One region of the Sphingomonas phyllosphaerae 5.2 genome, then DNA from elsewhere that is predicted to be linked to it. Evidence: riboswitches for the same ligand, from Rfam matches in the RefSeq annotation. Region 1 holds a riboswitch; the other holds the start of a gene.

What was found. A riboswitch is a leader RNA that binds a small molecule or an ion and turns the genes downstream of it on or off. The one in region 1 is predicted to bind cobalamin.
Region 2: another riboswitch for cobalamin. It lies ahead of SPHPHY_RS0106625 (ABC transporter substrate-binding protein); the one in region 1 lies ahead of cobW (cobalamin biosynthesis protein CobW).

What each region holds. Positions count from the first base shown of each region.
Region 1 is NZ_ATTI01000001.1:1,915,075-1,922,608, forward strand. Features, by position in the region: gene SPHPHY_RS0108970 (cobalamin biosynthesis protein CobG) at 1-591, opposite strand, end outside; gene cobN (cobaltochelatase subunit CobN) at 588-3,869, opposite strand; gene cobW (cobalamin biosynthesis protein CobW) at 3,876-4,931, opposite strand; cobalamin riboswitch at 5,101-5,332, opposite strand; gene flgH (flagellar basal body L-ring protein FlgH) at 5,682-6,455, opposite strand; gene flgA (flagellar basal body P-ring formation chaperone FlgA) at 6,460-6,753, opposite strand; gene SPHPHY_RS21960 (hypothetical protein) at 6,772-6,936, opposite strand; gene flgG (flagellar basal-body rod protein FlgG) at 6,933-7,534, opposite strand, start outside.
Region 2 is NZ_ATTI01000001.1:1,411,493-1,419,026, reverse strand. Features, by position in the region: gene SPHPHY_RS0106650 (glycosyltransferase family 2 protein) at 1-455, opposite strand, end outside; gene SPHPHY_RS0106645 (glycosyltransferase family 4 protein) at 609-1,724, shown strand; gene SPHPHY_RS0106640 (glycosyltransferase) at 1,776-3,020, opposite strand; gene SPHPHY_RS0106635 (ABC transporter ATP-binding protein) at 3,153-3,929, opposite strand; gene SPHPHY_RS0106630 (FecCD family ABC transporter permease) at 3,926-4,888, opposite strand; gene SPHPHY_RS0106625 (ABC transporter substrate-binding protein) at 4,885-5,673, opposite strand; cobalamin riboswitch at 5,813-5,950, opposite strand; gene SPHPHY_RS0106620 ((deoxy)nucleoside triphosphate pyrophosphohydrolase) at 5,972-6,358, opposite strand; gene SPHPHY_RS0106615 (Flp family type IVb pilin) at 6,403-6,603, shown strand; gene SPHPHY_RS0106610 (Flp family type IVb pilin) at 6,733-6,903, shown strand; gene SPHPHY_RS0106605 (acetyl-CoA carboxylase carboxyltransferase subunit alpha) at 6,964-7,534, opposite strand, start outside.

The DNA of each region.
Region 1 (7,534 bases):
CATCCTGCCGACGTCGCGGCCACCGGTGGCGACGAACCAGTCCGCAATGGCGATCAGCGCATCGACCTCGGCGCCCGGCGCGACGATCGTGCCGGTGGCACGCCCCTCCGCACGCAGCATCAACGCGCCGCCGGTCGTACGTTCGATACGGACGTCGGCTGGCGATGCGGTCAGCAGCGGGGCGTGGCCGGCGTCGATCGCGAAGCCGAACTTGCCCGGCAGCGGCGGCAACATGGCGATGCGCCGTTCCAGTTCGTCCGCGATGCGGTGCGTATCGTCGCCATGCGTCCAGTCGGGCGCGAGCAGGATCGTACGCCGCGCTTCACGCTGGGGATCGGGATCGACCAGCCGGAGCGCCACCAGCTCGGCGAGCAGCAGTCGCCAGCTTGCCTCCGTCGCGCCGCGGATTTGCAGGTTCGCGCGGTTGGTGACGTCGATCTGGCCGTTACCGTGGACGAGCGCCGCTGCGCACAATCCGAGCATCTGGTCGCGCGTCAATCGCCCAAGCGCGGGGCGGACGCGGACCAGCAGGCCGTCGCCCGCGGCCATCGGCCGCCACGCGGTGGGGCACCAGCCGCGCGTCGCGCTCATGCCGCGCCCTCCAATCGCGCGAGGATCGAGTTCCGGCGCGTCCGCCACAGCCCCGCCGCGCGAAGCGCCGCGAAGCGGGCATCCATCGCAGCCAGTGCGGCGGGATTGGCCTGCGCCATGAACGCGCGGACATCGTCGCGGGCGAGCGTCGCGTCGAAGTAGAGGTCGAATGACTCGGTCGTGACCGCGCCGGCGAGGTGCGCGAAGGTGCCGAGATGGTCGAGCGTGGCTGCGATCTCTGCGGCCCCGCGGAAGCCGTGTCGCATCATGCCGGCGATCCAACCGGGATGCGCGGCACGGCCGCGCACGACGCGCGCGATTTCTTCCGCCAGCGTTCGTGCGCGGGGCCGATCCGGATCGGTCGCGTCGAGATGGTAGGGGCGGGCGTTACCGCCGGTGATCGCCTGCGCAGCGGCGAAGGCGGCTTCATGCGCGGCATAATCGGCGGCGAGCAGCAGGTCGGTCTCGGGCAGGTCCTGAACGTGGACGAACAGCTCGGCCGCGGCGACGCGGGCACGCAGCGCAACGGGATCGGCACGGTCTTCCCCGCCGTCGATCGCATGCGACGATGCGGTGAGCCACGCCTCGCCCGCGGCGCGGCGCGCGTCGGGCGTGTAGGTGTCGGCGGCGTCGCCCAGCCCGACGCCGTAGCGGCCGGGCGCGGGACCGAAGACGCGCGGCGTGGCGGGCACGCCGACGAACGGGTTCCGGTCGGCCGGTTCGTCGCGCAGCGCGATCGCGCGCACTGCCTGTCCGAACATCGCGCACAGCGTCGGGAAAGCGTCACGGAACAGCCCGGACACGCGCAGCGTCACGTCGATGCGCGGACGGTCGAGCACGAGGAGCGGGAGGACCTCCACGCCGGTGACGCGCTCCGAGCCCATGTCCCACACCGGCGCGGCGCCGAGCAGGTGCAGCGCCATCGCGAACTCTTCGCCGGCGGTGCGCATCGTCGCCGATCCCCAGAGGTCTACGATCATCGTCCGCGGATAATCGCCGTGATCCTGCAGGTGGCGGCGGATCAGCTCGTCGGCGAGCCGCACGCCCTGCGCCTGCGCGGAACGTGACGGCACCGCGCGCGGATCGGTGGTGTAGAGGTTGCGGCCGGTCGGCAGTACGTCGCGCCGCCCGCGCCACGGCGATCCCGACGGACCGGCGGCGACCCGCCGCCCGTCGAGCGCAATCAAAAGCCCGTCGCGCTCCGCCGCGCCGTGTTCGCCGCGCCCGAAGACATGCAGCCCGTCCCCGAACTGGCTGTCCTTCACATCGCACACGAACGTATCGATCCGGGTGATCGCCTCGGCATCGGACGCCGCCGCGCCGAGCCCGAGCACCCCGTCCAGCCCCAGCGCCCGCGCTTCGTCACGGATATCGCCGCGCAACCGCGCCCGGCGCGGCGGGTCCAGCCCATCGGCGTTCGAGAATTCGTCGAGCAGCGTTTCCAGTCGGCCCAGACCCGCTGCAGTGCCGGTGCGAGCGAGCGGCGGCGGGACGTGGCCCAGCGTCACCGCCCCGATCCGCCGCTTGGCCTGCGCGGCCTCGCCGGGATCATTGACGATGAAGGGATAGACGATCGGCAGCGCGCCGGTCAGCGCCTCTGGCCAGCACGCATCCGATAGGGCCACTGCCTTGCCGGGCAGCCATTCGAGCGTGCCATGCGCCCCGATATGGACCAGCGCCTGCATCCCGCGCGCACGCAGCCACAGGTAGAAGGCGATATAGGCATGGCGCGGGCAGCGCGATAGATCGTGATATTCCCCGATGCGGCCATCCGGCTGGCCGCGCTCGGGCTGCAATGCGACAATGATCTCGCCGCAGCTGATCGCACCGAACCGGAACCGCCCGTCGACGAGCGCGGGGTCGTCTTCCGGCGCCCCCCATGCGGCGGCCACCTCGGCTTGCAAGCTGGCGGGAAGGCAGCGCAGCGCAGTGCGATAGTCCGCGATCGTCCATTCAAGCGTCTCGGTGGCGAGCAGCCGCGGCAGATCGGCCGGGCAGGGCGTGGCCCCGTAGCCCGCCGCAGCGAGATCGTGGAGAATCGCCGCGACACTCGCGAGCGCATCTAGCCCGACCGCATGCGCCATCTGCTGCGCCTTGCCGGGGTAGGTCGAGACGACGAGGCAGAGCCGGCGCTGCGCCGCGGGTGCGTGCGCCAGGGTGATCCAGCCGTGGATGCGCGCGACGATCGCGGCGATCCGCGCCGGCTCGGCACGATGCGCGCGGCGCTTGAACTGCAGGTCGGGATCGTGCGGCGCATCGTCCTTGAAGCTGGCGACACCCGCAAACACGCGCCCGTCGACCTCCGGCAGCACCACGTGCATCGCCAGATCGGCCGGCGACAGCCCGCGCTGCGCCTTCGTCCAGGCCGCGCGATCGGACGTGGCGAGCGCGACCTGGAACACCGGCACCGCTGCGCCGTCCAGCGGGGTGGCGCCGGTTTCGTCCGTGGCGGAGAAGGCAGTGGCGTTGACGATCGCGGCCGGTAACAGCGCGGAGACCCACCGCCGCAGCCATGGCGACGCTTCCGCATCTTTCAACGACGGAGCGAACAGCGCGAGGACGTCATAGCCGCACGCCTCGAACCCGGCCTGCAACGCCGCGACCGGATCGAGATCCGCGGCGGTCAGATATGAGCGGTAGAAGACGATCAGGATGCGCGGCCGCGTTGCGGTAAACGCAAAGGCGGCGGGGCAGGTGACCCCGCTTGCCTGCTGCCAACCGCCGACCGGCGCGATGGCTGGCGCGCTCGGCGCCGGCCTGACGTAACAGCCCGCGGCGAGGGCGAATTGCGCCAGCGCTTCCTGCGCCGCCGCAGCGCCGCCAATGTCGCATAACTGCGTCAAGCGTCGCAGCGTCGAGACCGGGACGGTGGAGATCGTATCGAGCCGGTCGTCGACACGCCCGTCGGCAGGGATGACTGCCAACGCAATCCCGCGCTGCCGTGCCAGCGTTTCCACCTGCCGAAGCCCGTACGACCAATAGGCCGCGCCGCCGATCAGCCGGATCAGGATGCCCCTGGCCCCATCGAGCGTGCGCTCGACATAGGTGTCGACCGACAGCGGGTGCGTCAGTTCGGCGAGGCTGGCGAGCCGCAGGCGGGGCAGCGCGGCGTCGCCGGCGGCGGCCGCGGCGGCCACGGCGGCGTGCCACCCGGCCGCGAACGCGCCGAGATCGCTGTCCGAGAAGGACAAGACCACGAGATCGGCGGCGTCCTGCCCCAGATCGCGCGGCGACGCGCTCTCCTCCAGGCCGTGCGCTTCGCGGAAGACGACGTGCATGGCGGGTCAGCCGTGCAGCGCAGCCCGGATGAGGGCGGGATCGAGCCGGTCCCGCTCGGCGATGACCACGAGGCGGGTATCGCGTGGCTCGTCGCCCCGCCACGGCTGGTCGTAATGGGTGCGGACCCGGGCACCCACTGCCTGTACCAGCAGCCGCATCGGCTTGCCCGCGACCGCCGCATAGCCCTTCACGCGCAGCACGTCGCCACCGTGGCCGAGCGCCTCTACCCGCGCGGCGAGATCGTCCGCAGTCGCGATTTCTCCAAGTTCGACGACGATGCTGTCGAAATCGTCGTGCTCGTGATCGTCCTCGCCATCATGATGCGAGGGGCGGGCGGCGAGATCGTCTTCGGCGGCGGCACCGATGCCCAGCACGATCCTCGGATCGACCACGCCGTCGGTCAGTTCGAGGATGGGCAGCGATCGCGGCGTCTCCGCGGCGATGACGGCGCGGGCGGCGGCGATACCGCCCGCACCGGCGAGGTCGCACTTGCTCAGCAACACCATGTCGGCGCACGCAAGCTGGTCCTCGAACACCTCCGACAGCGGCGTTTCATGATCGATGCTGGGATCGGCGGCGCGTTGCGCATCCAGCGCGGCGACATCCGGTGCGAAGCGCCCGCTCGCCACCGCCTCCGCATCCGCCACCGCGACGACGCCGTCGACGGTGATCCGCGACCGGATGGCAGGCCAGTCGAACGCCTTCAGCAGCGGCTTGGGCAGCGCGAGCCCGGAGGTTTCGATGAGGATGTGGTCGGGGCGCGGATCGAGCGCGAGCAGCGTCTCGACGGTGGGGATGAAATCGTCGGCTACGGTGCAGCAGATGCAGCCGTTCGAAAGCTCGACGATGTTCTCGGCGGGGCAATCGGGGATCGCACACCCCTTCAGAATGTCACCGTCGACGCCGAGGGTGCCGAACTCGTTGACGACGACCGCCAGCCGGCGGCCACCCGCGTTGCGGATCAGGTGGCTGATAAGCGTCGTCTTCCCCGCGCCCAGAAAACCGGTGACGATGGTGACGGGGACTTTCGACAGGTTCGCGACAGGTGAGAATGCTGACATGGTGTTTTCCGCGGCACTGGCAACGACCGGCGGGGGCCGACACGTCGGCCGGCGCACGACCACGGCGGGGCGCCGAATGCCCTCCGCAACGCACACCGATGCAGCCCCAGCCACACAGGTTCGTCGCTCAGACGGAGAACCGTGCCGCGACCATCCCCTGGATCGAAGCAAGAGCGACCATATCGCCGGCAGGTCTCCTGGCTTGCGGGTCAAAGCTCGGGCATCGCCTTCCCAGGTGTGCATCCGTGGATGCCGCATCCCAGTGGCCGCTCCGGTCAGGGAGCATGACGCCTTCGCTCACCGCTCACAGTTGCAGGGACAGCCGCGGATTTGGGGGGAGGCCCCCCGCACCGCATTCCCATTCAAGCCCCTTTCGGGGCACCGGCGCGATCATCGAGCGCCGAAAAGGCCCTCGCCGTGGTCTTAGCTTCGTGGCGGCGCGTTGCCAATTCCTCAAATGCGCTGCCGCCCGGTCGGCCCGGCATCCGCGAGGACGGCGCGGGTTTTCATCGAGGCGCGAGCGACATGCGGGCAGGCGGAATGCCAGGCCAGGCGCCGGTTCGCGCGACAGAATAAGCGCCGGGCTGATTCAGGAGAGCTTGCCTGATCGAGCGCGCACGCTCGACGACCTGGAGGAGTTCGGGCCGATCGATCGTCGCTCCCATGACGTGCATCGGCTCGGCCGGCCGACCCGCGTCTCTCTCCCTCCGACTCGTGGACCCATGTCGTCCCGGCGCTTGCATCCGGGCCTCAGAACGGCAGGATGACATCGAGCAACTGCTGTCCGAGGCGCGGCTGTTGCATGTCGGTCAATTGGCCGCGTCCACCGTAGCCGATGCGGGCCTCGGCGATCTGGTTGCTGCGGATGCTGTTGTCGCGCGCGATATCCTGCGGGCGGACGATGCCCTGGACCACGACTTCGCGCAGTTCGAAGTTGACGCGGACTTCCTGATGCCCCGCGATCGAGAGGTTGCCGTTCGGCAGCACGTCGACCACCACCGCGGCGATCGCGGTGTTGATCTGTTCGCTGCGCGAGGTGTTGCCGGCGCCGCCCGATGCGGAATTGCTGTCGGTGGCGATAAGGCTGGATGGATTGGGGTTGCCGGGCAGCACCTTGCCGATCTTCGATTCAAGTCCGAGCAGGCCGGGCAACCCGAGGTTCTCCTTGCCGCGCCGCGAGCGGGTAGAGCTGTTATCCAGCGCCGCATTGTCAGCGATGTTGATCCGGACGGTCAGGATGTCACCGACGCTGGAGGCGCGCTGATCGTGGAAGAAGGCACCCGCGCCGGTGCGGAACAGCGATGCGCCGCCACCCGCCTGTTGTGTCGTCACGCCGCCGGTATAGCGACCGGCGATCGCCTGACCGCCCAGCGAAGGTTGAACATCGGGTGCCGGGCGCGAAATGGCGGGCCCCATCCGCGGCGCTTTGCCGATCGCGGAGAGACGGTCGACCGTGCCGCAGCCGGACAACGCGAAGGCCGACATCGCGAGCGCGACGGGGGCGTAGGGTAGCTTCGGCGACATGCGGCTATTCCTGTTCGTTGACGATGCGGACGCGGCGGGGGCCGTCGACGATGGCGTCGAGGCTCCGGCGGGTCGCAAGCGCGAGCACACGGATCGGCTGGCCGTTTGCGGCTCCCGACAGCGCCTGTCCCGGCGTGGTGATCGAGAGACCGCCGGCACGATAGAAGATGGCGACGGCGTCGCCGCGGCTGATCTGCTGCGGCGCGCGCATGTCGCTGCGCCGCACCACGCGCCCGGCCGCCAGGTTATGCGTCGCCTGGAACCCGGCGGCATCGGCGGGCCGCACGGACCCGGTCATCGAGGGGGGATCGCCGGCCTAGCGAAGGCGGAAGTCGGCGATCGTCAGCGTCGTACCGGCCGTTACCGGATGGGAAAGGACGAAGACCTCCGGCGTCGCAGCGGCGGGGCGGGCGCTGCCGACGGGGATGATCCCCGCCAGCAGCGCCGCGACGGCGGCGTTGGCCAGCAACATCGCGCTCAACGCAACTGCGAGGTGGTGGCGAGCATCTCGTCGGCGGTCTTCACCGTCCGGCTGTTCATCTCATAGGCGCGCTGCGCGCTGATCAGCGCGGTGATCTCCTGCACCGGGTTGACGTTCGATGCCTCCAGCGAGCGTTGCTCAAGCATGCCGTAGCCGGGCTGGCCGGGGTTCGCGACGTTGGGCTGGCCCGATGCGTCGGTCTCCAGGAACAGGTTCGAGCCGACCGCCTCAAGCCCCGCCTCGTTGACGAACAGCGCGAGATCGAGCTGGCCGACATCCTGCATTTCGGTCTGGCCGGCCAGCTTCACCTGGACCATGCCCGTCTTCGATACCTGCACCGCGATCACGTCACGCGGGATCGTGATCTCGGGCTGGACCGGGTACCCGTCCGTGGTCACCAGCATGCCTTCGGGCGACAGCCGGAACGAGCCGGCGCGGGTATAGGCGAGATCGCCACCCGGCATCGTGACGCGGAAGAACCCCTTGCCGTCGATCGCCATATCGTAATCGTTGCCGGTCCTGGTGATCGGGCCCTGCTCTCCGATGCGAGCGATGTCGGCGGTCCGCACGCCGGAGCCGATCTGGATGCCGGAGGGCA
Region 2 (7,534 bases), 500 kb from region 1:
GCGTCGCCGCCGCACGAATTGACCTCGCCGATTGGCACGTTCCATTCGTCGTCGCACGCGGCGTGATAGGCGTTCGCGTCCGGCCGTCGCTCGCGTCGGCGTCCGAAGACCACCGCGCGGCGCGGATCGACCGCCATGTCGGCCTGCGCCACGGCCATCCAGTCGGGACGGACCTCGCAATCCCCGTCGACGGTCTGCACCGCCTCCAGCGTCGGGTGATCACGCAGCAGCCGGGCGATACCGGTGTTGCGCGCGCGCGCCGCGGTGAACGGCTGGTCCATGTCCAGTTCGACCACGTCGAAATCGAGCGATCGGGCCAGCGCGACGCTGCCGTCGGTGGATCCGGAATCGACATAGACGCGCGCCTGCGCCCCGCTGAGCGATGCCAGGCAGGCACGTAGCCGCTCGCCCTCGTTCCGCCCGATCACGACGACGCCGACACTTGATTCAGTCATGGCTTTACGCATAAGCCAAGGGCTCCATCCCGTCTACCGGACCCGCCGAACGGCACGGCCGGCGTCCCAGGTATTCCCGATGCCCCTTCGCAAGCCTCTCGTCCCGCGTTGCGACACCGCGGCCACGCCTTCCTGCACCGGGCGTGCACGCGCATGACGCTGCGGATCCTGTTCGCGCTGCCCGGATTGCACCGGATCGAGCGCGGGGCGGAAGTCGCCGTCACCTCGATCGCCAGCGAACTCGCGCGCGGTGGCGACGCGGTGACCCTGATCGGGTCGGGCGCGCCGCGCGCCGGGACGCCGTATCGCTTCCTCCACGCCGGCGCGATCACGCGCAAGCGGTTCGAGAAGATGCCGCACCTCCCGGCATTGCGCGACGATACGTCCTATGAGGAAGCGAGCTTCGTTCCCGGGATGCTGCGCCGCTATCGACCCGGCGATTACGACGTTACCGTCGCCTGCTCGTTCCCGTTCGTCCATTGGGCGCTGCGCAGTCGCCCGTTGATCGGTCCGAAGCCGGCGCACGTCTTCATCACGCAGAACGGCGACTGGCCGGTGCGTGCGCAGAACAGCGAGTATCGTTTCTTCGGCTGCGACGGACTCGTCTGCATCAACCCCGATTATTACGAAGCGGGGCGCGCGCACTGGCCCGCCGCGCTGATCCCCAACGGCGTCGCGATCGACCGCTTCACTCCGGGCCCCGGTGACCGCGCGCGCTTCGGGCTGCCGGAGGACAAGCCGCTGGTCCTGATGGTCAGCGCATTGATCGGCAGCAAGCGCGTGGCGGACGGCGTACGCGCGGTCGCCGGCATTCCGGACGCGCACCTCGTCTGCGCCGGCGACGGGCCGGAGCGCGCCGCGATCGACGCGCTCGCCGCGGCCGTGCTGCCGGGCCGCTACACGCGCCTGACGGCGGCGGCGACCGACATGCCGCTGCTCTACCGCTCCTGCGACGTCTTCATGCACCTCTCGCTTGACGAGCCGTTCGGCAACGTCTTCATCGAAGCGATGGCGTGTGGCCTCCCGGTGGTGGCGCAGGATAGCGCGCGCACCCGCTGGGTGGTCGGAACCGAGCAGTTCCTGTGCGACACCGAGGATCGCGGCGCCCTCACCGCCGCGATCGGCACGGCCTTGCGCGCTGCGGAAAGCGGCGCCGGCGTCGACGCTCGCCGCACCCATGCCGCAGGCTTCGCATGGTCGAACGTCGCGGCGCGCTACCGCAGCTTCTTCGAGGAAGTCGTCGACCGAAAGCGCAGCAGCACGCGCTAGGCCCGACGGAGCGGAATCACTGCGCCCGCCGGCGTAAAAGCGCGACGTGCATCATCCGCCGAGCCCCGACGGGACTCCCGGTTCCCTTGCGACACCCGCGAACAGCGCGGCCAGCTTCGCCGCCTCGGTGTGGCTGTCGTGCCGCTCCAGCACGCGCGCGCGTGCCGACGCGCCGATCGCCGCGATCTCGCCCGGCGTCGCCGCCAGCAATCGTGCGATCGCCCCGCTCAATGCCTGCACGTCGCCCGCCGGGATCAGGACGCCGTCCACGCCGTCACGCACCAATTCGGGGATGCCCGCGATATAGGTCGAGAGCACCGGCCGCTCGCGCGCCATCGCTTCCATGATCGCGACCGGCAGGCCCTCCGCGAAGCTCGGCAGGACCAGCGCGCGCGCGTCCTGAAGCATTTCGGTGATCTGGTCCGCGTTCACCCAACCCGCGATGGTCACCTGCGCGCCGATCCCGGCGGCGGCGATCGCTCGTTCGACCGCCGGTCGCATCTCGCCGTCGCCCGCCAGCACCAGCCGCACGCGCACACCGCGTGCGTGCAGCGCCGCCACCGCCTCGACCAGCAGCAACTGCCCCTTCTGCTCGCACAGCCGCCCGACGCAGACCAGCGTGTCGTTCGCGGGTGCGGGCGTGGTGCGCGCCGCCACGAAGCGCGGGTCGATCGCGCAATGGACGATCGCGATCTTCCCCCAATCGCCGGCATCTGCCCAGCGAAACAGCTGGCTGCGGCAGAAGCTGGTGATCGCGACCACGAACGCCGCGCGCGCGATCTTCTCCGTCAGCTTCCATTGCAACGGCTTGTCGAATTCCTCCGGTCCATGAACGGTGAAGCTGTACGGTGGGCCGCCGAGCATCCGCACGAACAGCGCGACCAGTACGGCATTGCTGCCGAAATGCGCGTGGACGTGCGTCGCCGCACCGCTGCGCGTCAGCCACCGCAGCATCAGGCACGCCTCCGCCAGATAGATCAGGTGGTAGAGAAATCCGCGCTCGGCCCCGCGCGACAATCGCCACGCCGCGGCCAATGTCGACAGGAAGCGTCCCGGCCGCCGCAGCAGCGCCCCCAGCGTGGCACCCGCCAGCGGCATCGCGCCGTCACGCAGCAGGTAGCGCGTCCGCTCGCGCTCCTCGCGGTCCAGTGGATCGACGATCTCCGCGTCCCAGCCGCGCACCGCGAACCGCTCGACCGTCACCCCCTGCTCCTCCAGCGCGCGGATCTCGGTCCGGATGAAGCTGTGGCTGACCTTGGGATATTGGTTGATGAGATAGGCGACCGACGCGGCCATCAGGCACTTCCTTCCCTGTCCGGCCGACGCGCGGGACAAGGCGCGCTATCCCACCCCGCCCACGCGATGACAATGCCGTGCTGTCGGGCCGTGCTGTCGGGCCGTGCTGTCGGGCTGGCCGGTCGGCTGCCGCTATGACATCGTCGCGACCGGCACGATGTAGCGCTGCCCGCTTGCGGTGATCCCCGTCTCCACCGTCAGGCCGTAGGTCTCCCCGACCAGCGTCGCCGTCAGCGTCGTCTCCGCCGGGCCAGCCGCGATCACGCCGCCGTCACGCAGCAGCACCACGTCGTCGGCAAGCCGGGCCGCCAGGTTCAGATCGTGGACGACCAGCACCACGCCGCTGCCCGCCGCCGCCACCGCGCGCAGTTGCGCGCCCACCTCCAGCTGGTGTGCGGGGTCCAGGCTGGCGAGCGGTTCGTCCGCCAGCAACCACTCCGGTCGACCCGCCAACACGCGCGCCAGCAGCGCCCGCGCGCGCTCGCCGCCAGACAGATGCTCGACCCCACGCCGCGCGAATCCGGCCATGCCGGTCGCCGCCAACGCCTGTGTCACCGCAGCACGATCCTCGTCGGTCTCGCCCCACCGCCCGCGCCACGGCAGCCGACCCAGCCCGACCAGCGTCGCCACATCGATATTCCAGTGCACGTCGGCCGCTTGCGGCAGGAAGCCGATCCGCCGCGCCCGCTGCTGCGCCGGCAGCGCGCGCACGTCGCCCTCGCCGAGCATCGCGCGCCCCGCAACGGGATGCTGCAATCCGGCCAGGCACGCCAGCAGGCTGCTTTTGCCCGCACCATTGGGGCCGAGCAGCGCGGTGACGCGACCCGCGGCAAACGCGGCCTCCACCGCATGCAGGACGGGCTTGCCGCCCAACGTCAACGACAGTCGCTGTGCCGCCAGGACGGTCATGCCAGCCGCCGCCGCATCGACACCAGCAGGTAGAAGAAGAACGGCCCGCCCAGCATCGACATCGCGATGCCGAGTCGCAGCTCGCTGACCGTCGGCGCCAGCCGCACCACGCAATCGGCAACCGTCAGCAGCAACGCCCCGCCCAGCGCGGACGGCAGCAACGTCGCCGACGGCCGATGCCCCGCAAACGGCCGCACGAGATGCGGCACGATCAGGCCGACGAAGCCGATGATCCCCGCCGCCGCCACCGATGCACCGACGGCCAGCGCGATCCCGGCGATCACCGCCAATTGCAACCGTCGCGGATCGACCCCCATCGATCGTGCCGCCTGCTCGCCCAGCGTCAGCGCGTCGAGCGACCGGCCGGTCCGCGCAAGTAGCGCAATGCCGGCCGCGATCAACGGAACGGCGACCCGCACGTCGTCCCAGCTGCGGTCGGTCAGCGCGCCCATCAGCCACGTCACGATCTCGGAGGCGACGAACGGCGTCGGCGCCAGGCTGATCGCCAGCGCGGTCAGCGATCCGGTGATGCTGGTCAGGATCATCCCGGCAAGCGTGAACAGGATCAGGCTGCCCGAGCGCCCGGCGATCAACGCCAATGCCGCCATCGTAGCCGCCGCGCCCGCCAGCGCGAAGCCCGGCAGCAGCCATGCCTGCACGGCATAGCCGAAATAGAGCGCGCACACCGCGCCGAACGCCGCGCCCGACGATACGCCGAACAGCCCGGGGTCGGCGAGCGGGTTGCGCAGATAACCCTGCATCGCGGCGCCCGACACGCCCAGCCCGGCGCCGACCGCCAGCGCCAGAATCGTACGCGGCAGGCGAAGCTCGACGATGATGATCGAGCGCGGGTCGGCGGCAGTCCACGCGTCCAGCGGCACCCACACCTTGCCGGCCGCCAGCGACAGCGCCGCCGCGAGCAGTACGCCGGCCAGCAGCCACCACGACAGCCGCGTCATCGCACCAGCTCCGCACGGACGGTACGCAGCCGCGCCATCGCCGCGATGATCGACGGTCCACCGCAGTTCATGAGCCGCGCCGCGAACGGCGCGATCGCGATCCGCTTTCCCAATCGTGCGAGCGCCGGGTGCCGCTCGGCACGCTCGCCGCCACCCTCCGCCGCGGCGACCGACAGCAACACGCGCGGCGGCCGTGCCACGAGATATTCGAGCGGCAGGATGTCCCAGCGTTGCAGCCCGTAGGCGCTGCTGGCGTTGGAGAACCCGGCACGGCGCAGCAGGTCGTCAGGCAAGGTGCCGGCGCCGGGCACCAGCCCGCCCGCACCCCAGATCAGCGCCGGGATGTTCCTTCCCGACACCGGTCGGGACGACGCCAGGATCAGTGCCGACAAGGCCACGCCCCGATCCGGGTGCCCGATCGCCGCCGCGACCGCGCGAACCTGCGCCGCGCTCTCCTCAACGTCCGCCGGGACAGGATATTGCACGAGATGGACGTGCAGCCGCGCGAGCGCCGCCACCGTCGCGGGCGCGACATGCCCGCCCGCCACGACCAGATCGGGGCGGAGCGCCACCACCTCTTCGGCAGTGCCAGACGTCGCTGCGAAGCGGCGCGCCTGTGCCAGTGGAATGGAGGTCGCGCGCGGATCCTGCGAGTAAATGCTGATCGCCGCGATCTGCCGGGCGTCGGCTACCTGCATCAGGATCGCGTCGAGGCACGGATTGATCGACACGATGCGCGGATAACGAGGCGTCGCCGCCCCCAGCAGCAACGGTGCCGTCGCCATCAACGCCCCACGCGCCGCTATCCCGATCCTTCGCAACCACGAAACTCCCACGCCGACCCGACTCGTCCGTCGTCGCGCGGGAAAATTTCCCCGATCGCCCGGCACACCCCGTCCGCGCGAAGGACAACCGCGACCGGGCAGGTTTCCTGGCTCCCGGGTCGTCGCCTGCCGCCCGGCCTTCCCGGATCGCGGCGGATCCAGTGGCACGCAAGGGGGCGAGAGGCTCGCCGGTCACAGTTGCGGGGGCAGCTCCGGATCGTCGCCTACCGGATTCCCTCGCCTGATCGCGGGCCTACGCCTAGCCGCCCCGCAACGACCGGGCAAGCGCGGCGAGCAGCGGTACGTCGACCGGCGGCATCGGCAGCGCCGCGAGCGCTTCGGGCACGTCCCAGCGCAGCGCCTCCGCCGCAAGTGCCAGCGGCGCACCGTGCCACGCGGTGCAGCGGTACAGCAGCATCGTCACCGGCATGTCGGTCGCGAACCCCACCGGCTCCAGCGCGGCGACCGCCACCTCGATCGCCAGTTCCTCGGCCAGTTCGCGCACCAGCGCGTCGGCCGGGTGTTCGCCCGGCTCGACCTTGCCGCCGGGAAACTCCCACAGCCCGCCGTGCCGCTTGCCGTGCGGGCGTTGCTGCATCAGGCAGCGGCCGTGTCCGTCGATCAGCGCTGCGGCGACTACCAGCATCGGGGTCGATCCTTCCTTAACCGTTAGGCTTTATCCTGCCAGCCATGTCACGCCTGTCCATCGCACGCTCGCCACTCGGCATCATCCGCTCGCTGCTGCGGCAGACGCGCGGTGCGACTGCGATCGAATATGGTCTGATCCTGGCGGTGATCGCACTCGGCATTTCCGCCAGTCTCACCCAGGTCGGCACGACGATCGCAACGACGTTCGACAGGATCAACAGCTATCTGGTCACTACTCGCTGATCGAACGACGAAATCCCGTGACTGGCTTAAATGTTTATCAACCCTGCGATCTTAGAACAGTCATCGATGGCCCTGTGAACAGGACGTCGGCGGGTACCGAAGATTTCAAGTATTAACTGGAGAATCGACATGCAGAAGATTCGTTCGTTCCTGAAGAACAGCAAGGGTGCGACCGCGATCGAGTACGGCCTGATCGCTGCGCTGATCGCCGTTGCTGCGATCGCAGCGATGAAGGGCTTGGGCACCCAGCTCAGCAACACCTTCGGCAACGTGTCGAGCAAGATGGCAAGCAACTCGTAAGAGTTGCCGCACATATGCCGAAAAGGGCGGCGGAACTCAGGTTCCGCCGCCCTTTCTGTGTCAGGCGACGCGACCCATCTTCAGGAACTTCGTGCGGCGGTCATGCCGCAACGCGTCGGGCGTCAGCGGTGCAAGGTCGCGCAGCATCCGCTCGATGCAGTCGCCCAGCGCGCGGATCGCGCCATCATGGTCGCGGTGCGCGCCGCCCAGCGGCTCGGGCACGATCGCGTCGATCACGCCAAGCCCCTTCAGGTCCTGCGCGGTCACCTTCATCGCCTCGGCGGCGTCGGGCGCCTTGTCGGCGGTCCGCCACAGGATCGAGGCGCAACCCTCCGGCGAAATCACCGAATAGACCGCATGCTCGAACATCAGCACGCGGTTGCCGCTGGCCAGCGCGATCGCGCCACCCGAACCGCCCTCGCCCACCACCACCGACACCAGCGGAACGCCAAGCGCGAGGCACGCCTCGGTGGAACGCGCGATCGCCTCCGCTTGCCCGCGCTCCTCGGCCTGGATGCCCGGAAATGCGCCGGACGTGTCGACCAGCGTCACGACCGGCAAGCCGAACCGATCGGCGAGTTCCAGCAGCCGGATCGCCTTGCGATACCCCTCCGGCTTGCCCATCCCGAAA